DNA from 4 places in the Streptomyces sp. NPDC050674 genome. Region 1 is predicted to be linked to each of the others. Evidence: riboswitches for the same ligand, from Rfam matches in the RefSeq annotation. Region 1 holds a riboswitch; each other region holds the start of a gene.

The links. Region 1 has a riboswitch for cyclic di-AMP ahead of AB0I06_RS25800 (M23 family metallopeptidase). Riboswitches for the same ligand answer to the same signal wherever they lie in the genome.
Region 2: it holds a riboswitch for cyclic di-AMP, as region 1 does, so the genes downstream of both, AB0I06_RS24565 (LysM peptidoglycan-binding domain-containing protein) here and AB0I06_RS25800 (M23 family metallopeptidase) in region 1, are expected to answer to the same signal.
Region 3: it holds a riboswitch for cyclic di-AMP, as region 1 does, so the genes downstream of both, AB0I06_RS11405 (NlpC/P60 family protein) here and AB0I06_RS25800 (M23 family metallopeptidase) in region 1, are expected to answer to the same signal.
Region 4: it holds a riboswitch for cyclic di-AMP, as region 1 does, so the genes downstream of both, AB0I06_RS02040 (peptidoglycan DD-metalloendopeptidase family protein) here and AB0I06_RS25800 (M23 family metallopeptidase) in region 1, are expected to answer to the same signal.

The regions. Positions count from the first base shown of each region.
Region 1 covers NZ_JBFAIG010000017.1:20,364-25,466, forward strand. The annotation lists gene AB0I06_RS25790 (PrsW family intramembrane metalloprotease) at 1-269, shown strand, start outside; gene AB0I06_RS25795 (aldo/keto reductase) at 266-1,210, opposite strand; gene AB0I06_RS25800 (M23 family metallopeptidase) at 1,346-2,374, opposite strand; cyclic di-AMP (ydaO/yuaA leader) riboswitch at 2,386-2,542, opposite strand; tRNA gene AB0I06_RS25805 (tRNA-Met) at 2,842-2,915, opposite strand; gene AB0I06_RS25810 (alginate lyase family protein) at 2,970-4,202, opposite strand; gene AB0I06_RS25815 (dihydrofolate reductase family protein) at 4,299-5,103, opposite strand, start outside.
Region 2 covers NZ_JBFAIG010000015.1:143,359-148,461, reverse strand. The annotation lists gene AB0I06_RS24575 (DUF2092 domain-containing protein) at 1-128, opposite strand, end outside; gene AB0I06_RS24570 (polyprenyl synthetase family protein) at 360-1,370, opposite strand; cyclic di-AMP (ydaO/yuaA leader) riboswitch at 1,874-2,049, shown strand; gene AB0I06_RS24565 (LysM peptidoglycan-binding domain-containing protein) at 2,055-2,834, shown strand; gene AB0I06_RS24560 (HAD family hydrolase) at 2,798-3,646, opposite strand; gene AB0I06_RS24555 (GNAT family N-acetyltransferase) at 3,818-4,903, shown strand; gene AB0I06_RS24550 (glycosyltransferase) at 4,924-5,103, shown strand, end outside.
Region 3 covers NZ_JBFAIG010000005.1:236,210-241,312, reverse strand. The annotation lists gene AB0I06_RS11420 (C40 family peptidase) at 1-311, opposite strand, end outside; gene AB0I06_RS11415 (hypothetical protein) at 735-1,088, shown strand; gene AB0I06_RS11410 (hypothetical protein) at 1,066-2,004, opposite strand; gene AB0I06_RS11405 (NlpC/P60 family protein) at 2,082-3,260, opposite strand; cyclic di-AMP (ydaO/yuaA leader) riboswitch at 3,268-3,441, opposite strand; gene pcrA (DNA helicase PcrA) at 3,767-5,103, shown strand, end outside.
Region 4 covers NZ_JBFAIG010000001.1:490,286-495,388, reverse strand. The annotation lists gene AB0I06_RS02050 (tyrosine-protein phosphatase) at 1-694, opposite strand, end outside; gene AB0I06_RS02045 (alpha-galactosidase) at 874-2,949, shown strand; cyclic di-AMP (ydaO/yuaA leader) riboswitch at 3,261-3,422, shown strand; gene AB0I06_RS02040 (peptidoglycan DD-metalloendopeptidase family protein) at 3,427-4,341, shown strand; gene AB0I06_RS02035 (DUF6250 domain-containing protein) at 4,531-5,103, shown strand, end outside.

The DNA of each region.
Region 1 (5,103 bases):
ACGAGGCGTACGCCACGTCGCTGGCGTTCCTGCGCCACCGGGCCCGGCGGGGCCGCGCCGGGGCCGGCTTCGCCGTACGGGAGCAGGAGCTGCTCGGCGAGCTGTGGCGGCGCCGGGAGGCGGCCCGCCCCGCGCTGGACCACGCGGCACGGGTCACGGCCCCTCCGGTCCCGGTGGCGCCGCCGCCCTGGCCCGTGCACGGGGTGTACGGGCAGGGGTACGGCTACCGGGCGGCGCCGTACCCGGCGTACAACCCCTACCGCTCTTAGGCAGACGCCTCCGTGAGGCGGGCGACCTCGGCGTCCGTGAGCGTCAGCTCGCCGACGCCCACCAGGGCGGGCAGCTGCTCCACCGTCCGCGCGGAGGCGATCGGCGCCACCACGGTCGGCTGCGCGGCGAGCCAGGCCAGGGCCACCGTCGCCACGGGCACGTCGTGCGCCCCGGCGACCTCGTCGAGGGCGTCGAGCACCCGGCGCCCCCGCTCGGTCTCCAGATGTTTGGCGGCACCGCCCGCCCGGGCGCTCTCGACCGTCGTGCCGGGCCGGTACTTGCCGGTGAGGAAGCCGGACGCGAGCGCGTAGTACGGAACGGCCGCGAGGCCGGACCGCTCGGCCAGGTCCTGGAGGGCGCCCTCGTAGGTGTCGCGGGAGACCAGGTTGTACTGGGGCTGGAGGGCCACGTACCGGGCGAGTCCCTCGCGGTCGGAGAACTCCAGGGACTCCCGCAGCCGCTCGGGGGAGATGTTGGAGGCGGCGATGTGCCGCACCTTCCCGGCCTTCACGAGTTCGTCGAGGGCGCCGATGATCTCCTCGACGGGCACGTCGGGCCGGTCGAAGTGCGTGTAGTAGAGGTCGATGTGGTCGGTGCCGAGGCGGCGCAGGGAGGCGTCGGCCGCGGCCTTGATGTTGGCGGCGGACAGGCCCTGGAAGTCGGGGTGCTGGCTGACCTTCGTGGCGACGATCACGTCGGAGCGGTTCCCGCGTGCCGCGAGCCACTGGCCGAGGATGGTCTCGGATTCCCCGCCCCGGTTGCCCTCGGCCCACGCCGAGTAGACGTCGGCGGTGTCGACGAAGTTGCCGCCGGCGGCGGTGTAGGCGTCGAGGACGGCGAACGACCGGTCCTGGTCGGCGGTCCAGCCGAAGACGTTGCCGCCGAGGGCGAGGGGGAAGACCTCGAGGTCGGAAGAGCCGAGCTTGCGCAGAGAAGTCATGCTCCGTGTCAACGCCCGTACAGGAATGCCTGATTCCGCAACGGACGCAAAGTTCCCGTAAACACGGAGAACCGGCGGCCCTGACGTCGGGGGGTCGTCGTCAGGGCCGCCGGTGTTTCCACGGGTGTGGACCGCTCAGGGGGTGAGTCCCTTGCCCCGCAGCCACGCCATGGGGTCGATGCCGCTCGCGGATCCGGCGGAGTGGACCTCCAGGTGGAGGTGCGCGCCGGTGACGTTGCCGGTGGCGCCCACGCGGCCGATGACGTCGCCGGTGCTGACCTTCTGGCCGACGCTGACGCCGATGGAGGACTGGTGCGCGTACCAGATCTCGGTGCCGTCATCGAGGGTGAGGACGGTCTTGTAGCCGTAGGAGCCGTTCCAGCCGGCCTCGGTGATGGTGCCGCTGTGCACGGCCTTGATCGGCGTGCCCGTGGGCGCGGCGAAGTCCAGGCCCGTGTGGTAGCCGGAGGACCAGTAGGCGCCTGCCTGGCCGAAGCTGGAGGTGATGGTGTACGAGGAGGTCGGCAGCGTGTACTGCTTGGCGAGGGCGGCGAGCCGCTCGGCCTCGGCCTTCTTCCTGGCCTCCTCCTCCGCCTTCTTCTTGGCTTCGGCGGCCTTGGCCTTGGCTTCCTTCTCCGCCTTGGCGACGGCCTCTGCCGCTGCCTTCTCGGCGGCGGCCGCGGCATCCTGCGCGGCCTTGGTCTCGATCTGCTCCTGCTGGTGCTCGACCTGCGCCATGATCCGGGCGCGCAGCGCCTCGCCGGCGCCGGAGGTGCTCTCCTCGGGGTCCGCCGTGGCGGTGCCGAGGCTGCTGAGCGGGGTTGCGGAACCCTCGGGGGTGTCGTCGTCCGAGATGAGGGAACCCACCGAGGGCAGGTCCGGCACGGAGATGGACACCGGGGGCTTGCCGGTCTGGGCGCTGGCCATGCCGCCGGCGCCCACGGCGGCTATGACGCCGACGCCCAGGACGGTGGAGCTGCGGGCGAGACCTCCGCCGCGCTGCTTGGTGACGCGGTGCCGGCCACGGACGGGACGGATGGACTCCTCGGTGGGGTTCCACTCCTGGAACGGGCCCTCGTCGGTGCGCTGACCGCCGTAACCGAAGGTGTCGGTGTCGCGCTTCTGCGCGAACGGGGCCGCGGGGGCAGGCCGGTTGGACGCCACGTGGGCGTGCTCCTTTCCTTCCTTCTCGCCTACCGGGTTAGCTGACGGGTTCGGAGCAGGAAGGTCTCCTACGCGCGTATACCCGCCGTGCTTCCACGGTGGTATCCGCCCGATTCACCCCAAGTGGTGGTTCCCCGGTTCCCTTTCGGGATTCGGCGCGTGCGCACGGAGCCGCCTTCTGTGACGGCTGGGACGACCGCGCTGCGTTATCGAACGTTAATAGACGCACGAGGGGTATTCCAGCGATTCCACTTGATCATTAACCTTTTTCACGCGGACTTACCTGCCATGACCGGCTTAAATCGGGCGAGTTGACCACCTCGCAAGTGACTGACGGGTTTTGACGGTGTGTCAGTTGTGATGCGGAACGGGGTGGTTCGCTCACCGAGCGTGAGGGCCTCCGTGAGACCGTCCTGGAAAAGCACCGAGGGCCGGAACCCTTTCGGATTCCGGCCCTCGGCCTTCAGTAGCGGGGACAGGATTTGAACCTGCGACCTCTGGGTTATGAGCCCAGCGAGCTACCGAGCTGCTCCACCCCGCGTCGTTGTGATTCCAGTGTACGCCATCCGCGGGACAGCTCGTGCACACCCGTCGCTCAGCCGTCCGGGGCGCTCGCGTGGGTGAGGGTCTCCCAGGCGGTGAACAGGTCGTCGGTGCCGGTGGGCCGGGCCCGGACGGCCAGTTCGTGAGCGGCGGGGACGGGCCGGCCGCGCCGTTCCTCCAGATGGTGCAGGGCGACCTCCAGATGGGGTCCGAGACCCCGCTCGACCCGGCCGCCGCACAGCCACTCGGGTGCGTGCCCGTCCAGTTCGTGGCGGGCGTGCAGGGCGAGCGCGGCCGCCAGCCGGTCCTCGATCTCGCCGTAGAGGTCGACACCCTGGTGCCAGGCCGTCTCGGCGATGTGGGCGGTGGCGGCGAGCGAGGCACCCACGTGCCGGAAGCTGTGGCAGGTCTCCTGGGAGACGCCGTCCCGGTACGTGGTCTGGCCGAACCAGTACGAGGCCATCCGCTGCGGGCCGTCCACGCCGGAGCCGGGCACGGTGAGCGGCACGGGGCCGTCCTTCTCCAGGTAGAGGTAGGCGGGCACGCGCTCCCGGAAGCGCTCCAGGGCATGGCCGAAGACCCGGTGGTCGCCGAGGAATACCGCCACGGAGATGACGGCGTCGATCGCCACCAGGTCCCAGGATCCGGTGAAGTCCGGGTCGGAGGCGACGACTTGGGGGAGGTGGGCGGTGCGCAGCATGTCCTCGAAGCCGCGCACCCGCGCGGCCGGCCAGCCCCCGCCGGGTGTGTGCCGCACGATCTCGGCGGCCCGGGCCCACACCGACCCGGTCCAGCCGGCCTGCAACGCGGCCTTCTCCCCGGTGTGCCGGCGCAGCGTGGCCGCCCAGGCGTCCATGAGCTGCCTGGCCTTCTCCGCATGCCGCCGATCGCCGGTGGCGGCGAAGAGCAGGGCCTGCGCGTAGGCGGCCAGGGCGTCCTCGCGCTCCGCGGCGCAGCCGCGGCCCTGAAGGTCGCCGGCCGGGCAGACGACCGTCTCGTGCGGCCGGGCCCGGTGCCGGTACGAGCCGTACGGGCTGTCGCGCAGGGCGAGGTACGCCGTTCGCCAGGGCTGCCGCCCGGCGGTGACGTGCTCGCGCAGGGCGTCCAGCTGGGCCCGGTCGACGAGGACGCCGGGGTGGGTGAACGCGGCGTCGGAGGGCAGGACCGGGCCCATGGCACGGGTGCCCGGGCCGTCGGGCCGGCAGGAGGGGACGAGCAGGGCGAGCGCGGTGAGCAGCGGCAGCATGAGCAGTGCCGCCGTCCTTCGTCTGCGCGCTGACCCCATGGCCGCCGCCTCCGCGCTCGTCGTCCGGGTCCTTGGAGGCAGCGTGGCCCGGACGGCGGTGCGGACGCAGGATCTGTTGGGCCGATCGGCTCGCCCTCAGCCCGGCAGGTGGCGGTTCGGGGCCTTGGCCCGCTCCTCGTGCTCCGGGAGGACGACGACCTCCACCCCCGCGGCCGCGAGGAGGCCGCTGCCGTCGGCGTCCGTCACGAAGGTGTCCGGCTCGCGCCAGGCGGTGACGACCCGCCGCACGCCCGCGTCGAGGATCAGCCGGGCGCAGGGCGCGGGCCGGGAGGCGCGGCGGGCGCAGGGTTCCAGGCTGCTGTACACCGTCGCGCCGGGCAGGCGAGGGTCGGCCGCGTCGAGCTTGGCCAGGGCCGCCTCCTCGGCGTGCACGACCGGGTCGCCGGCCTCGCGGGAGTGGCCGCGGGCCAGTTCCGTGCCGTCGGCGGCGACCACGACCGCGCCCACGCTGAACGCGGTGTCCGACGGCGGGCAGTGCTCGGCCAGGTCGCAGGCGAGGGCCAGCCAGTGGTGGTCGGCGGCGGTGGGCAGGGCGCCGGTGCCCGGGGCGGTCGGTTCGTAGCGCATCAGGACGACGTCCTCGATCCGCCGTGTCTCCAGCAGCCGGAGCCGGCCGCCCTGGTAGCCGCCCGGGCCGAAGAGGCGGGGCGCCCGGGGGTCGCCCACGAAGAGCGGGGCGAGGACCAGCTGGAGTTCGTCGGCCAGGCCCTGGGTGAGGAGCTGGGTGTGGATCAGGCCGCCGCCCTCGACCATGAGCCGCCGCACGCCCCGGACGTCGTGCAGGTGCGTCAGGAGCCGCCGCCAGTCGAGGTCGGCGCCGAGCGGGACCACGTCGGTGGCGAGACCGAGGGCACGGGCGCGCTCGGCGCCCCGGTCGGTG
Region 2 (5,103 bases), on a different contig from region 1:
CCGATCGTCGCGGCGGCCACCCCGATCACCGTGACCGGGACGATGTACCGCGCGGCGGTGCGCCGCCCGGAGCGCTGCTCGTCGGCCTCCCCGGCGGTCGTGCTGTCGTCGGATGCGTACGGTGCCATGTGTGCCCTACCTCCGTGGTCGGCGGCGGCTGTCCGTGTCGTGCACGCACTCGTCCCTGAGCCGCCATTCTCACCCGAACAGGTGAGGAGTGGTGCTTTCCGTGGTCACCATCTGACCAAATCGGCCAGGGAGATACGTCAGACCCCGGGCTCAACTCCGTGTACTGCTGGGGTATGACACGGAGGCCGGGCTTCTCCCCCGACCCGTAGGGGTCGTACGGGGAGGAGGTGTCAGCCGGCCCGGTGCACCACGGCGTCGCACAGCTCCAGGAGCGCCGTCTTCGCGGCGCAGTCCCGCAGCGGGGCCAGCGCCGCGCGGGCGTCCTGGGCGTAACGGACGGTGTCCCGCCGGGCCTGCTCCAGCGCCGGGTGGGCCCGCAGCAGGCGCAGGGCCTCCGCGTGCCGTGCGTCGTCGGTGAGGTCGGAGTCCAGCAGCTCGCACAGGGCGACGTCCTCGGCGAGCCCGAGCCGGGCGGCCCGCTCGCGCAGCCGCAGCACCGGCAGGGTGGGGATGCCCTCGCGCAGGTCGGTGCCGGGGGTCTTGCCGGACTCGTGGGAGTCGGAGGCGATGTCCAGGACGTCGTCCGCGAGCTGGAAGGCGACGCCGAGGCGCTCGCCGTACTGGGTCAGCACGTGCACGACCGTCTCGTCGGCGCCGGACATCATCGCGCCGAACCGGCACGAGACGGCGACCAGCGAGCCGGTCTTGCCGCCCAGCACGTCCAGGTAGTGCTCGACGGGGTCGCGGCCGTCCTGCGGTCCGGCCGTCTCCAGGATCTGGCCGGTCACCAGGCGCTCGAACGCCTCGGCCTGCACCCGCACGGCCTCCGGGCCGAGGTCGGCCAGGATGTGCGAGGCGCGGGCGAAGAGGAAGTCGCCGGTGAGGACGGCGACGGAGTTGCCCCAGCGGGTGTTCGCGCTCGCGACGCCGCGGCGCACGGCGGCCTCGTCCATGACGTCGTCGTGGTACAGCGTGGCGAGGTGGGTCAGCTCCACGACGACGGCCGAGGGCACGATCCCGGGGGCGTGCCGGTCGCCGAACTGGGCGGACAGCATCACGAGCAGCGGACGGAACCGCTTGCCGCCGGCGCGCACCAGATGCTGGGCGGCCTCCGTGATGAAGGGCACCTCACTCTTGGTGGCCTCGAGCAAGCCTTCCTCGACAGCCGTCAGTCCGGCCTGGACATCGGCTTCCAGAGCCTGGTCCCGCACGCTCAGCCCGAACGGCCCGACGTCGGTCACGAGGGGTCTCCTGTCTGCTGTGTCTGCCGGTGATTACGCGGTTTGTCGATAGGTCGCTGCCCTCACTCGAGTCAGCGTATCCGGTCACGTTTCGATCACCGCCAGCGCCCAGGGTTACAGGCCGGGCGGTATCCGATCACGACCGCAATGTTTTCGATCAACCCATAAGAACAGATATTTATCGACTTACCCAAGGGTAGTGAACTATGCACCATTTGCCGCTTTGGGTAAGCAAATTCCTGTTGGTGAAAAATGCCCTGCGGACTCGTGATCAGTGAGTTGAATCACTGCCTCCGCTTTCCCGCCCTCCTCCCACCTCGCCCCGTACCCCCTTTTCCGGAAAGCAAGTTGAGCCCTTGGCTGCCGCAAAGGATCAAGCGGCCCAAATGCCTCCGACCAAGGTCAACTACGTGATATGTGACTGAGGCGCTTGTTCCGGACATGTGCTCTCGCATACGTTCCCGCCCTGTCCGGCGGACGCCTCATCCTGCCGCCGCCCGGACTCCCCACTGGAACCGACTCACTCACGCAGGGCAGGAGCGGGGGACCCAGGTAAGTCGCCGGTCCGCACAGCGGCACGGCTCGGGGTGAAGCCGCGCACGGCACACAGCGCCGTACGCGGCCGGGCACCTCCCGGCCCGAACCCGACAGCTCACCTCGCAGGCGCCGGAGAGGAACATCGTCATGGCCGGACGAGGCAAGCACCGTCGCCCCAGAACCAACCCGCTGACCCGCGGCTTCATCGCCGTCGGCACCGGCGGAGCCGCACTCACCCTCCCGCTCCTCGGCGCCGCCCAGGCGAGCGCCGCCGAGCCCCAGAGCGCCCCCGTCGCCGCACAGTCCGCGCCCCGCGCGGCCCAGCCCGCCACATCGCTCACGTACACCGTGGTCAAGGGCGACTCGCTGGCCCGCATCGCGGACAAGTACGACGTCCGGGGCGGCTGGAAGCGGCTCTACAAGGACAACCGCGCCGCCGTCGGCGACAACCCGAAGCTGATCCACCCGGGTCTGAAGCTGACGGTGAAGACCACCAAGGCGAACGCCGCGAAGAAGACGGCCACCCGGTCGTCCGCCCCCGCCAAGCCGGCCGCGAAGCCCGCCACGGGCGTCGCGCAGGCCACCCAGGCGTCGGCCACGACCTACGCGAACAACCTGGACGGCTGGATCCGCGAGTCGCTGGACATCATGGCGCAGAAGGGGATCCCCGGGTCCTACGACGGCATCTACCGCAACATCATGCGCGAGTCGTCCGGCAACCCGCTGGCGATCAACAACTGGGACTCGAACGCCGCAGCGGGCACCCCGTCCAAGGGCCTGCTCCAGGTCATCGACCCGACGTTCGCCGCCTACCACGTGGACGGCACCTCCTTCGACCCGTTCGACCCGGTCGCCAACATCACCGCGGCCTGCAACTACGCGGCCGACCGCTACGGCTCGATCGACAACGTCAACGGACCGTACTGAGCCGCCCCGCCCAGCAGTCGCTCGAGGACGACGGCGATGCCGTCGTCCTCGTTCGACAGGGTGACCTCGTCGGCCACGGCCTTGAGTTCGGGATGGGCGTTCGCCATCGCGACGCCGTGGCCGGCCCAGTCGAACATCGGGATGTCGTTGGGCATGTCGCCGAAGGCGATGGTGTCCGCCGGACGCAGCCCCAGATGCTCGGCTGCCAGCGCCAGGCCCGTCGCCTTGGTGATCCCGCACGGCTGGAGCTCCACCGTGCCGGGCCCCGACATCGTCACCGTCGCCAGGGAACCCACCACCGAGCGGGCCGTCGCCGCCAGCGCGTCGTCCGACAGGTGCGGATGGCGCAGCAGCACCTTGCTGATCGGCTCGCCCCACAGGTCGTCGCGCCGTTCGACCCGCACCGCGGGCAGGGTCGGGTGCGGCATGAGATAGCCCGGCTCGATCAGCGTGAGCCCGTCGACCCCGTCCTGGTCGACCGCCGCGTACACCTGCCCCACCTCGGCCTCGATCTTGCCGAGGGCGGTCTCGGCCAGCTCCCGGTCCAGCGTGATGGACCACAGCAGCCGGTCCGCGCCGGCGTCGTACACCTGCGCGCCCTGCCCGCACACCGCGAGCCCCGTGCAGCCGAGGTCGTCCAGCAGCGGCCGCACTCTCGGCGCCGGCCGGCCCGTCACCACGAGGTGCTGGGCACCGGCGTCCGCCACCCGCGCGAGCACGGCGAGGGACCGTTCGGAGAGGGTGTCGTCGCCGCGCAGCAACGTCCCGTCCAGATCGGTGGCGATGAGTGAATATGCGAGGGGTGCGGCCATGATCAGAGAATACGGACAACGCGGCCCTTCGTTTCATCGCACAGGGCACGCCGATTGCCCGGTTGAAGGCCTCTGCACCGGTTGGCAACAACATGCTCCGCTACCTACCCGAGAGGCCGCATAGAGCGGTACCTTCCATGTGTCCAGGGGGGACTTGATCGGGGGGTCAGGTTGAGCAGTGGGCGCATTCGCGTGGCGGGGGCCGGGGAGCTCGGTGAAGAAGAGAAGGAGCGCTGGCGTGCGCTGCGCGCGGCCTCCGGAGCACCGCGCAACCCCTTCATGGAACCGGAGTTCACCGAAGCCGTCGGCCGGGTCAGGCCGGGGGCCCGGGTCGCCGTGGTGTACGAGGGGCTCGAGCCGGCCGGCTTCCTGCCCCATGAGCGGGGCCCGTTGGGGCAGGGCCGGGCGATCGGGTTCGGCGTCTCGGACGCCCAGGGCGCGATCCTGCGGCCGGGCCTGGACCTGGAGACGGGTGAACTGCTGAGGGCCTGCTCGGTGTCGAGCTTCGCCTTCGACAACCTGGAGGCCGAGCAGCGGCTGTTCGTCCGGTACGCGGCCGAGGGGTACGCCACCTACGTCATCGACGTGGAGAAGGGCTACGAGACGTACGAGTCGGTGCTGCGCGCGCAGTCGCCGAAGTTCCTGAAGACCACCCTGGCCAAGGAGCGCAGGCTGGGCCGGCAGGTCGGTGAGCTGCGGTTCGTCTTCGACGAACGCGACCCGGCCGCGCTGCGCACGCTCATGGAGTGGAAGTCGGCGCAGTACCGCAGGACCGGCCGCCGCGACCGGTTCGCCCAGGAGTGGATCACCCGGCTCGTCGGGCAGCTGGCCCGGACCCGGGCGCCGGAGTGCAGCGGCACGCTGTCCGTGCTGTACGCGGGTGAGCGGCCGGTCGCCGCGCACTTCGGGCTGCGTTCGGCCTCGGTGCTGGCCTGCTGGTTCCCGGCCTACGACCCGGAGTTCGCGAAGTTCTCGCCGGGGCTGGTGCTGCATCTGCGCATGGCCGAGGCGGCGGCCGCCGAGGGGGTGGGCATGCTCGACCTGGGGCGGGGCGCGGCCGAGTACAAGGACGCGCTCAAGACGGGCGAACTGCCCGTGTACGAGGGTGCGGTGACGCGGCCGGGGGCGGGCGCGGCGCTGTACTGGCTGGGCCGTGAGCCGGCCCGCCGCGCGCACAGCTTCGTCCGCGGCAGGCCGCGGCTCGCGGCGCTGGCCGCGCGGACGCTGAAGGGCGCGGCCCGGCTGCGCCGTACCTGACACACAAGGGGGGTGGGCGCATGGCCCGTTCGGCGCGTGCGCAGGAGGAGATACGACGGTTCCTCGACATCGGGGCGGTCCAGGTCGCCGAGCTGGACCTCGACGGCGACGAGGCGGTGCTCAGACCCGGTCCGGGCAGTCCGCCCGTGACCCACGGGGAGGTGTTCGTACTGGTCAGGAGGTCCGGCCGGCCGGTGGGC
Region 3 (5,103 bases), on a different contig from region 1:
GAACCCAGGCCCTGGCGGGCCGAGTTGAGCCGTTCCTCCTTGCGCGCCGCCTGGTCCTGGAGGTTCCTCAGGCGCTGCGCGGCCGCTTCGGCCTCCTCCTTGGCGCCGTTGTACTTCTCGGTGGCGACCTCCGCCTCCCGGTACAGCTTGTCCACCTCGGCCTTGACCTGACCGGCGGTGAGCGGGGGCTCGGCGTGCCCGGTCCCGTCGAAGGCCGTCGCCGTCGCCGCGCCCGCGAGGGCGATCGTGGCGGCCGTACGGGCCTTGCCGCCACCCAATGCGCGCTGTCGGGGCTTGCGGTGCGCTGCCACCTGGAGGCCACGTCCTTTCCTCGACCGCCGGTGAGGGCGCATACGGCCGCCGGGGGGAACGGACGGGCGGCCTGCGCGTCCGGCGACGGCCCGCACAGGGGGAGCGGATCGCCGCCGGACTTCTCGGCGGTGGTGTCCGACTGCCGCCCCTGGCCCGGGCGGCGGTGGGGAGCCGGGCACCTGGAGGAGGACGTTAAACGTCGCCGAGGCGGGCCGGTGGCGGGTGTGCGGAACTGTCTCGAGAGGACCGGCGGTGACCGTATGCGACCGTAGCGCCGTCTCGACCCCGCACGCTTCACTCAGCGTGATGACCGATGCGCCGAATCGTGCGCGAGTGACCCTGATCGGGTGCTATGGGGCGCATATATGCATCAGTGGCCCGGTGTCGGGCGGCCCGCGGGCCCCTGATTAGGCTCCGGCCTCATGGACGTACTCATCCACCTCTTCGTCGGCCTCCACATCGTCGGCATCGCCGCGCTCCTGGGCGGATTCCTCACCCAGATGAAGGCGATGGGCGAGGGCACGGCCCGCTTCACGCCCGCGATGCTGCACGGCGCGCTGACGATGCTGGTCACCGGTGTGGCGCTGGTCGGCCTCAACCAGGCCGACGACCAGACCGTGGACAACATCAAGATCGGCGTGAAGCTGGCCCTGCTGATCGTGATCCTCGGCCTGGTCTATGTGAAGCGGGACGAGGAGAAGGTGGACAAGGGCCTGTTCGGCCTGGTCGGGCTGCTGACCACGGCGAACGTCTTCATCGCCGTGCTCTGGACCTGACCCGGGAGGGACGGGCGCGCGCCGAGGTGAGCGCCCAGGCGGTGCAGCCGAGCCAGGCCGCCACGGTCATCCACAGCAGGACCTCGCCGAGGGCGTCGAGCCAGGGCGCGTCCAGGGCGGCGGCGACGGCCAGGGCGGCCACGGCCGTGCCGACCGCGGTGAAGACGGTCGCCCAGCGGGCCACGTCGTAGCCGTGCCGGGGCCAGGCGAGCTCGGCGGTGAGCAGGCCCACGCAGCAGACCAGGGTGAGCACGAGCAGCCCGGCCGTCACCCTGCCGAGGACGGCGTGGTCGTCGTCGTTCCACAGGTACATGCGGGCGCTGTCGGCGCTGATCAGACGTGCCCCGGCCAGCGCCGACAGGGCGAGCGCCCCGGCCGCGAGCCAGTGGTCCCCGCGCCCCTCGGTCACCTCCCGCGGCGGGAAGCGCAGCAGCGCGAAGCAGTAGAGCACCAGCCCCGGCCAGAACAGCACCATGGCCGCGTGGGCGAGCCAGGCGGCCGACTCGGCCGCGGCGAGCGTGGCGCCGAGCACGGCCAGCCCCTGGGTGGCCGCACACCGCAGGAACACCGTGCCGCGGCGCTCCGGGTTCGCCGCGACGAGCAGCGCCGCCCACAGCAGGGCCGCGAGCGCCAGCAGCGCCGCGGCCGACCGCTGCCAGCCGGCCGCGCAGAAGCCGGTGCCGATCAGGGCGGTCGCCGCCGTAAAGGTGAGCGCGGTCGGCGTCTGCGCCGGCCACCGCGGCCGCGAGGGCCGCAGCACGGCGTACGCGACCGCCCCGGCCCAGGCCGCGCAGGCCGGGACGAGGGCGACACGGGAGAGGGTCTCGTACCCCGCCGAGTCGAGACCGACCGCCAGGGCGCCGGTCGTCAGCGCGTACATCGCGCACAGGGCGGCGGACAGGGGGAGACCGGGCATGGCGCCGATGCTAGGCAGCGCCGTGCGCGCGGGGAGAGGGGCACGCGCGCGTGCCCCTCAAAATCGGACCAAGACCGTCAGGCCGGACGCACCACGCTGTGGATCGCCGACTCGCCGTCGTAGTAGATCGACTCCTCGCGCACGTACGTGCCGGGCTTCGGGGCGTGGATCATCATGCCGTTGCCGATGTAGATCCCGACATGGGTGACGTCGTCGTAGAAGAACACCAGGTCACCGGGCTGGGCCTGGGAGAGCGGGACCGTGGTGCCGGCGTTCACCTGGTCGTAGGTGGTGCGCGGCAGGGTGACGGACGCGGCCTTCCAGGCGGCCTGGGTGAGTCCGGAGCAGTCGTAGGAGCCCGGGCCGACGGCGCCCCACACGTACGGCTTGCCGATCTGGGCACGGGCGAAGGCGAGCGCCTTGTCGGCCTTGGTGGCGTACGAGGAGTCGGCCGGGACGGTCACGGAGGACGAGCCGGAGCCCGTGGACCCCGAGGCGGAGGACCCGCCCTCCCGCTGCCCCGCCGCCTGGTCCTGCGCCGTCTGCCGGGCGGCCTGCTGCCGGGCCAGCTCGTCGGCCTTGCGGGCGGCCTCCTCCCGCTTCTCCCGCTCGATCGCCGCGAGCCGGGCCTTCTCCTCGGCGGTCAGCCGGGACATCAGCTCGCGGGCGTCGGCCAGCTTGCGCTGGACGGTGGCCTTGGCTGCCTTCAGGTCGCCCTGCGACTCGGTGAGCGTCTCGAGGCTCTCGGTCGCCTCCTGGCGCTTCTTCATCGTCTCGGACTGCTGCGTGACGTAGTCGTCGACCGCGACCTTCTGACGGCCCGTCATCCGGTCCATCAGCTGGGTCTGGTCGAAGTAGTCCTGCGGGGTGTCCGCGAGCAGGAACGTGGCCGTGTCCGGGGCGGCGGCGCCGGTGCGGTACTGGGCGGAGGCGAAGGAACCCAGCTCCTCACGCGCCTCGTTGAGCTTCTGGGTGCGCTGGGCGACGTCGTCCAGGAGGGTGTCGACGCGCTTGCGCTGCTTCGAGGTCTTCTCCTTGGCCGCGTTGTACTTCTCGGTGGCCGACTCGGCCTGGCGGTACAGGTCGCCGACCTTCTTCTCGACGTCCTCCAGGCTGGGCTTGTCGTCGGCCTCGGGGGTGGCGTTGGCCGACTGGGACAGCAGGGCCACGGAGGTGAGGGCCGCCGTTGCGAGGGCGGGGGTCCGTATGCCTGCCACGCGCGTACCCGTAGGACGCGACTTGCGGTGCGACGCCAAGGGAGGCGACTCCTTCCACGTTCCGCCTACCGGGTTAGCTGTCGGGTTCGGGCGGATGGTTCGGAAGGGTTGCCCTACGGCCTTCTCCGCACAGGGAGTCGGGCCGATTCACCCCAGGTTCACGGTTGGGTCCCCGGCTCCGGCTGCCGCTGCGGCACACCGGACTCGGCGGAGGCCGCGCGGCCCGGCGACGTTCGCCGGTGGGGGTCATGCGGCCTGATCGCACCGTAGCCAATTCGTGTGGCCCTTGTGAAGGTTGATGGGTGATATGCCCGATACATTTTCGTGACCTTACTCATGAGCGTTGCGGAGAGTGAACGATCCGGGGCGGTTGATCACGACATGTCCACGAATGAGGAGGGTGTAGCAGGCCGTCACCGGCCGGTCATGGAGGGCGACAATGCGCCGCCGGACGGTCGATCCGCGGCCGGGTGCGCGGCGAGGTTCCGGCGATGTTCTCGGGGCGGCGGCGTGCTGTCAGTGGGGCGCCCTAGACTCGGAGAGCGATGAGCAGCCTCTTTGACGACAGCTTCCTGGCGGACCTCCAGGCCCGGCGGGGCCCCGCGGACGAGCCCCCGCCGCCGCCCGAGGACGATCACGTTCCGGAGTCGATCCCGGACGATCTGTTCGGCGGGAAGTTCGACGCGCCGCCGGACCACGACCCCTACTACCGGGACGGCGCCCCCCGCCCGGTGGTGGACACCGCCACCCTCCTGGAGGGGCTGAACGACAACCAGCGCGCCGCCGTCGTCCATTCCGGCTCCCCGCTGCTCATCGTGGCCGGCGCAGGCTCCGGCAAGACCCGTGTGCTCACGCACCGCATCGCCCACCTGCTCGCCGAGCGGGACGTGCACCCCGGCCAGATCCTCGCGATCACCTTCACCAACAAGGCCGCCGGTGAGATGAAGGAGCGCGTCGAGCAACTGGTCGGCCCGCGCGCGAACGCCATGTGGGTCATGACCTTCCACAGCGCGTGCGTGCGCATCCTCCGGCGCGAGAGCAAGAGGCTCGGCTTCACCTCGTCGTTCTCGATCTACGACGCCGCCGACTCCAAGCGGCTGATGGCCCTGGTCTGCCGCGACCTGGACCTCGACCCCAAGCGCTTCCCGCCGAAGTCCTTCAGCGCCAAGATCAGCAACCTGAAGAACGAGCTGATCGACGAGGAGGACTTCGCCGCCCAGGCCACTGGGGGCACCTCCCAGACGGAGTCTGGGGGAGGGTTCGAGAAGACCCTCGCCCAGGCCTACGCGATGTACCAGTCGCGGCTGCGCGAGGCGAACGCACTCGACTTCGACGACCTGATCATGACGACGGTCAACCTGCTGCGCGCCTTCCCGGACGTCGCCGAGCACTACCGCCGCCGCTTCCGGCACGTCCTGGTCGACGAGTACCAGGACACCAACCACGCCCAGTACGCCCTGGTCCGCGAGCTCGTCGGCACCGCTGAGCACCCGGTCGACGTACCGCCCGAGGCCGAGGTCCCGCCCGCCGAGCTGTGCGTGGTGGGCGACGCCGACCAGTCGATCTACGCCTTCCGCGGCGCGACGATCCGCAACATCCTCCAGTTCGAGGAGGACTACCCGGACGCCACGACGATCCTGCTCGAGCAGAACTACCGCTCCACGCAGACCATCCTCAGCGCGGCCAACGCGGTCATCGAGCGCAACGAGTCCCGCCGTCCCAAGAACCTGTGGACCAACGCGGGCGCCGGTGCCCGGATCACCGGCTACGTCGCCGACACCGAGCACGACGAGGCCCAGTTCGTCGCCGACGAGATAGACCGCCTCACGGACGCGGGCGAGGCCAAGGCCGGCGACGTCGCCGTCTTCTACCGCACCAACGC
Region 4 (5,103 bases), on a different contig from region 1:
CGAAGGCCGCCGTCAGGTACTCGGCGCGCGCGTCGAAGAGGGGGCTGAGCAGCTCCATGACCTCCGGGGAGTAGGCCGAGGCGGCGGAGCTGCTGCGGTGCACCTTGTAGCGGCGGTGCTTGGCGTTCGACTTCAGGTAGTCGTCGACGATCGCCTCGCGCTCCACGCCCACCGCCAGCAGCGTCACCGCGACGGACAGACCCGCGCGGTCCTTGCCGGCCGCGCAGTGCATCAGCGCGGGCACGCTGTCCTGCGCGAGCGCGTGCAGCACCTGCGCGTGCTCGCCCGTGCGCTCCTTGATGATCATGCGGTACGAGGCGATCATCCGGTCCGCGCCCTTGCCGTCCGCGAGGATCGCGCGCAGCTGCTCCAGGTCGCCGTCGCGCACCATCTTCCAGAACTCGGCGCCGTCGGCCGGGTCGCTCAGCGGCAGGTTCACATTGCGCACGCCGGGCAGCTCGACGTCCGGCCCCTCGAGCTTCTGGTCGGCGGCGTTGCGGAAGTCGAAGATCGTGTGCAGGCCCAGAGTGGCCAGGAAGGCGGCGTCCTCCCCGGTCGCGTGGGCGAGATGGCCGCTGCGGAACAGCACGCCCTGCCGCACCCGCCGGCCGTCCACGGTCGGAAGGCCGCCCAGATCACGGAAGTTGCGCACTCCGGCCAGCTCGGGCTCGGTCGACGGGACCTGCTGTGTCACGAGGGCTCCTCCCCTTCGGCGCCGCCGGCGCGGCTCGTCGACGGGCGTCACTCGACGATACGACATGCCTGCCTGGGGCAATGAGTTGTCCACAAGCGTTGCCCGGAGCCCCCGCGGCACTCGATGATGTTGCCGCCTGGTCGCCTCTGGTCGGGCTTGTTCGAATCTGTGAGGCCATGATGCTGGACACTTCCGAAGACGGTCGTACATGGGTACTCTCCGGGCCGGCCAGCAGCTATGCCGTCCATGTCACCGACCGGGACGAGCTGCTGCACCTGCACTGGGGCCCCAGGATCGGCCTCGCCGACGCCGAGGCCCTCACCGTGCGGCCGCTGCCCGAGTACTGGCCCTTCGAGTCCCCGCTCGACGGACGGGAGGAGTACCCGGTCGAGGGCGGCCCCCGTTTCGTGCGCCCCGCCCTGTCCGTGCGCACGGCCGGGCGCCGCGGCACCGAGTGGACCTTCGACGGACACGACACCCAGGACGACGAGCTGAGACTCCGGTTCCGCGACGACGGCCTGACCGTGACGCTGCACTACCGGATGCGTGCCTCGACGGACGTCGTCGAGCGCTGGGTGACCCTGGACAACCGGGGACCGGCACTGGAGCTGCTGCGCGCCGACTCCGCGACCTGGACGCTGCCCGACCGTGACGCCTGGCGGCTCTCCCAGCTGCACGGCCGATGGGGTGCCGAGTCCCGGCTGACGCGCTCGGCCCTCACCCACGGCGAGAAGGTCATCGGCAGCCGCCGCGGCCACACCTCCCACCAGCACCTGCCCTGGGTCGCCCTCGACACCGACGCCACCGAGGAGCACGGCGAGGTGTACGGCTGCGCCCTCGGCTGGTCCGGCTCCTGGCGGATCGCCGTGGCCCAGCTCCCCGACGCGCGCGTGCAGATCACCGGCGGCGCCGGCTACGACGACTCGGGCCTGCTGACGCTGGACGCGGGTGAGTCGTACACCACCCCCGTCTTCGCCGGCCTCTGGAGCGACGGTGGTTTCGGCGGGGCGAGCCGGGCCTGGCACGCCTACCAGCGCGCCTATGTGATCCCGGACGCCGGGCAGGACCGGCCGGTGCTGTTCAACTCCTGGGAGGCCACCGAGTTCGACATCTCCGAGGAGCAGCAGCGGGCGCTCGCCGAGCGGGCCGCCGCCATGGGCGTCGAGCTGTTCGTGGTCGACGACGGCTGGTTCGGGGCGCGCACCAGTGACCGGGCCGGGCTCGGCGACTGGACTCCCAACCCCGACCGCTTCCCGGGCGGGCTGAAGCCGCTCGCCGATCATGTGCGCGGACTCGGCATGCGGTTCGGCATCTGGGTCGAGCCCGAGATGGTCAACCCGGACAGCGATCTGTACCGCGCGCACCCCGACTGGGTGCAGTACCAAACAGGGCGAAAGCGGACGGAGTTCCGCAATCAGCTCGTCCTCAACCTCGCGCGAGAGGATGTCCGGGAGTACCTGTGGGAGCAGCTCGACGGGCTCCTCTCCAGCGCGCCGATCGACTACGTGAAGTGGGACTTCAACCGCTGCTTCACCGATGCCGGCTGGCCCGACGACCCCTACCCGCAGCGGCTGTGGGTCGACCACGTGCGCGGCCTGTACGCCCTGCTGGACCGGCTGCGGGCCGCCCACCCGGGTGTGGCCTTCGAGTCCTGCTCGGGTGGCGGCGGCCGGATCGACCTCGGCGTGCTGGGCCGCACGGACCAGGTGTGGACCTCCGACAACACCGACCCCCTGGACCGGCTCGCCATCCAGCACGGCTTCAGCCAGATCCATCCGCCCCGGGTCATGGCCGCCTGGGTCACCGACAGTCCGAACGCCATGCTCAACCACCGGGCCAGCTCGCTGCGGTTCCGGTTCGTCAGTGCCATGGCCGGGGTGCTCGGGGTCGGCGGCGACCTCACGAAGTGGACGGCCGAGGAGCTGGCCGAGGCGGCGGAGTGGGTCGGGCTCTACAAGGAGATCCGGCCCGTGGTGCAACGCGGCGACCTGTACCGGCTGCGCCCCCCGGAGGGCGGACTGAGCGCCGTGCAGTACGTCCTCGGCGAGGAGACCGTCGTGCTCGCCTGGCTCCAGGCGCAGCGCTACGGCGAGCCCGTCCCGGCACTCCGGCTGCGCGGCCTCGATCCGGCAGCGGAGTACGAATGCCTCGAAACGGGCGAAGTTCACCGAGGTGCCCTGCTGCTCCATCACGGACTCCGGGTCGGCCTGGGCGGGGATCTCGACGCCACCGTCGTCCGCCTTAAGCGGAAGTAGCCCTTCTGTCCGAATAGGGCGCTTAGGTAGTTAAGGGGATAACGTGCCCCGATCGTAAAGGAGATGAGGTCGGGGCGCGTGACCATCGTCATATTCGTGACGATGTGTTGTCGCCATGTTCACGTAATTCCGGCAATGCGCAGGGTTATTGAGCAAAGCGGGAGATCGGTAATCCACGCTCGGTGACGGCGGAATGTGTCGGCGCGGTGAGGGGAGCACCGTCGCGGGCAACCGCAAGCTTGTCCTATTGCGTCTTGGTCGCTTACGTTCCACACCAATCCGGACGGACGCCTAATCCTGCCGCCGCCCGGAGCCCGCACACACTGACCCGACGTACGGCAGGAGCGGGGGACCCACAGGTAAGACGCCTGTTCCGGTTCCCGGAACGGCTTGGGGTTAAGCCACGCCTCGGCGCGGCCGGGCATCTCCAGCTCGCACCCGACAGCTCACCTCGCAGGCGACGGAGAGGAATTCGCCATGCCCGCGAAGGGTAAGCACCGCCGCCCCAAGACCCAGCGTTTCACCCGCTCCATCGCCGTCGCCGGAACCGGCGGGGCCGCCCTCGCCCTCCCGCTCATGGGGGCCGCCGGCGCCCACGCCGCCACCCCGCAGTCGGCTCCGGAAAAGGCCGTCCAGTCGGCCCCGGCCGCTGAGAAGAAGGCCGCCGAAAACGCCACCGGCTCCCGCGTCTACACCGTGAAGGCCGGCGACTACCTCGCGAAGATCGCGGCCGACCAGCACGTCAGCGGCGGCTGGAAGAAGCTCTACGCCGACAACCGTGACGCCGTCGGTTCCGACCCGTCGCTGATCCACCCGGGCCTGAAGCTGTCGATCGGCAAGAAGGCGGCGAGCGCGCCGAAGCCGTCCGCCCCTTCGACGCCCAAGGCCTCGGCCCCCGAGCAGTCCGCCGCCGACCCGGCACCGAAGGCGGAGACCGCCGCCAAGCCGGCCGCCGCCGAGCCCGCCGCGCAGAGCAACTCCAGCGGCTACACCCTCCCGGTGAACGGCGCCACCATCGGCACCCCGTACCACATGTCCGGCAGCATGTGGTCCAGCGGCTACCACACCGGTGTCGACTTCGTCGTCCCGACCGGCACCTCCCTCAAGGCCGTCGGCGCGGGCACGGTCGTCTCCGCCGGCTGGGGCGGCGCCTACGGCAACCAGGTCGTCATCAAGCTCGCCGACGGCTTCTACGCCCAGTACGCCCACCTGTCCCAGCTGTCCGTCTCGGCCGGCCAGACCGTGACCGCCGGGCAGCAGGTCGGCCTGTCGGGTGCGACCGGCAACGTGACCGGACCGCACCTGCACTTCGAGATCCGCACCACGCCGGACTACGGCTCGGACGTGGACCCGGTCGCCTACCTGCGCTCGCACGGCGTCTCCGTCGGCTGACCGACCGCACGACCACCCGCCTGACACGCCTGTGAAGGCCGGACCCCGACCCCGGGTCCGGCCTTCGGCGTGTGCGGCCGATGGCGCATCAAGGGATCGACAGGCGGCGGCAGTTGGGACAGAGTGATCCCGTCCGGAGTGCAAGCGCTTTCCAGAGCCTTCCCGGCGGATCCCGAGGAGCTGTGTCCCGTGCCGACCACCCGCAGAGCGTTCGCAGCCCTGGCCGCCGGAGCCGCGTACGCGGTCCTCTCGCCGACGGCGCCCGCGCACGCCGCGCCCCGCCGCCTCGTCGCCCGCGACGACTTCTGCCACGGCCTCGGGCAGTGGGCGACCGAACTCCAGGACGGCGGCACCGTCACCGCCTCCCGCGGCGTCCTGGAGATCGACGTGCCGAGCGGTGCCACCGTGTGGTTCAGGCGGCGACTCGAAGGGCCGTACCTGCTGGAGTACACCGCCACCCCGGTCTCCGAGGGCGGGGCCAACGACCGGGTCTCGGACCTCAACAACTTCTGGAACGCGACCGACGTCCGCTCTCCGGGCGACCTCTTCGCGACTCCGCGCGGCGGCGCCCTCGACGAGTACGACCACCTCACGACCTACTACGCGGGCTACGGCGCCAACTACAACACCACGACCCGGCTGCGCCGTTACGTCGGCCAGCCCGGCGTGCGGCCCCTGGTCCTCGACTGCACCGAGCCGCTGCTGGCCGCGAACGAGCCGAACCGGGTCCGGATCGTCTCCGACGGCTCCACGGTCCAATGG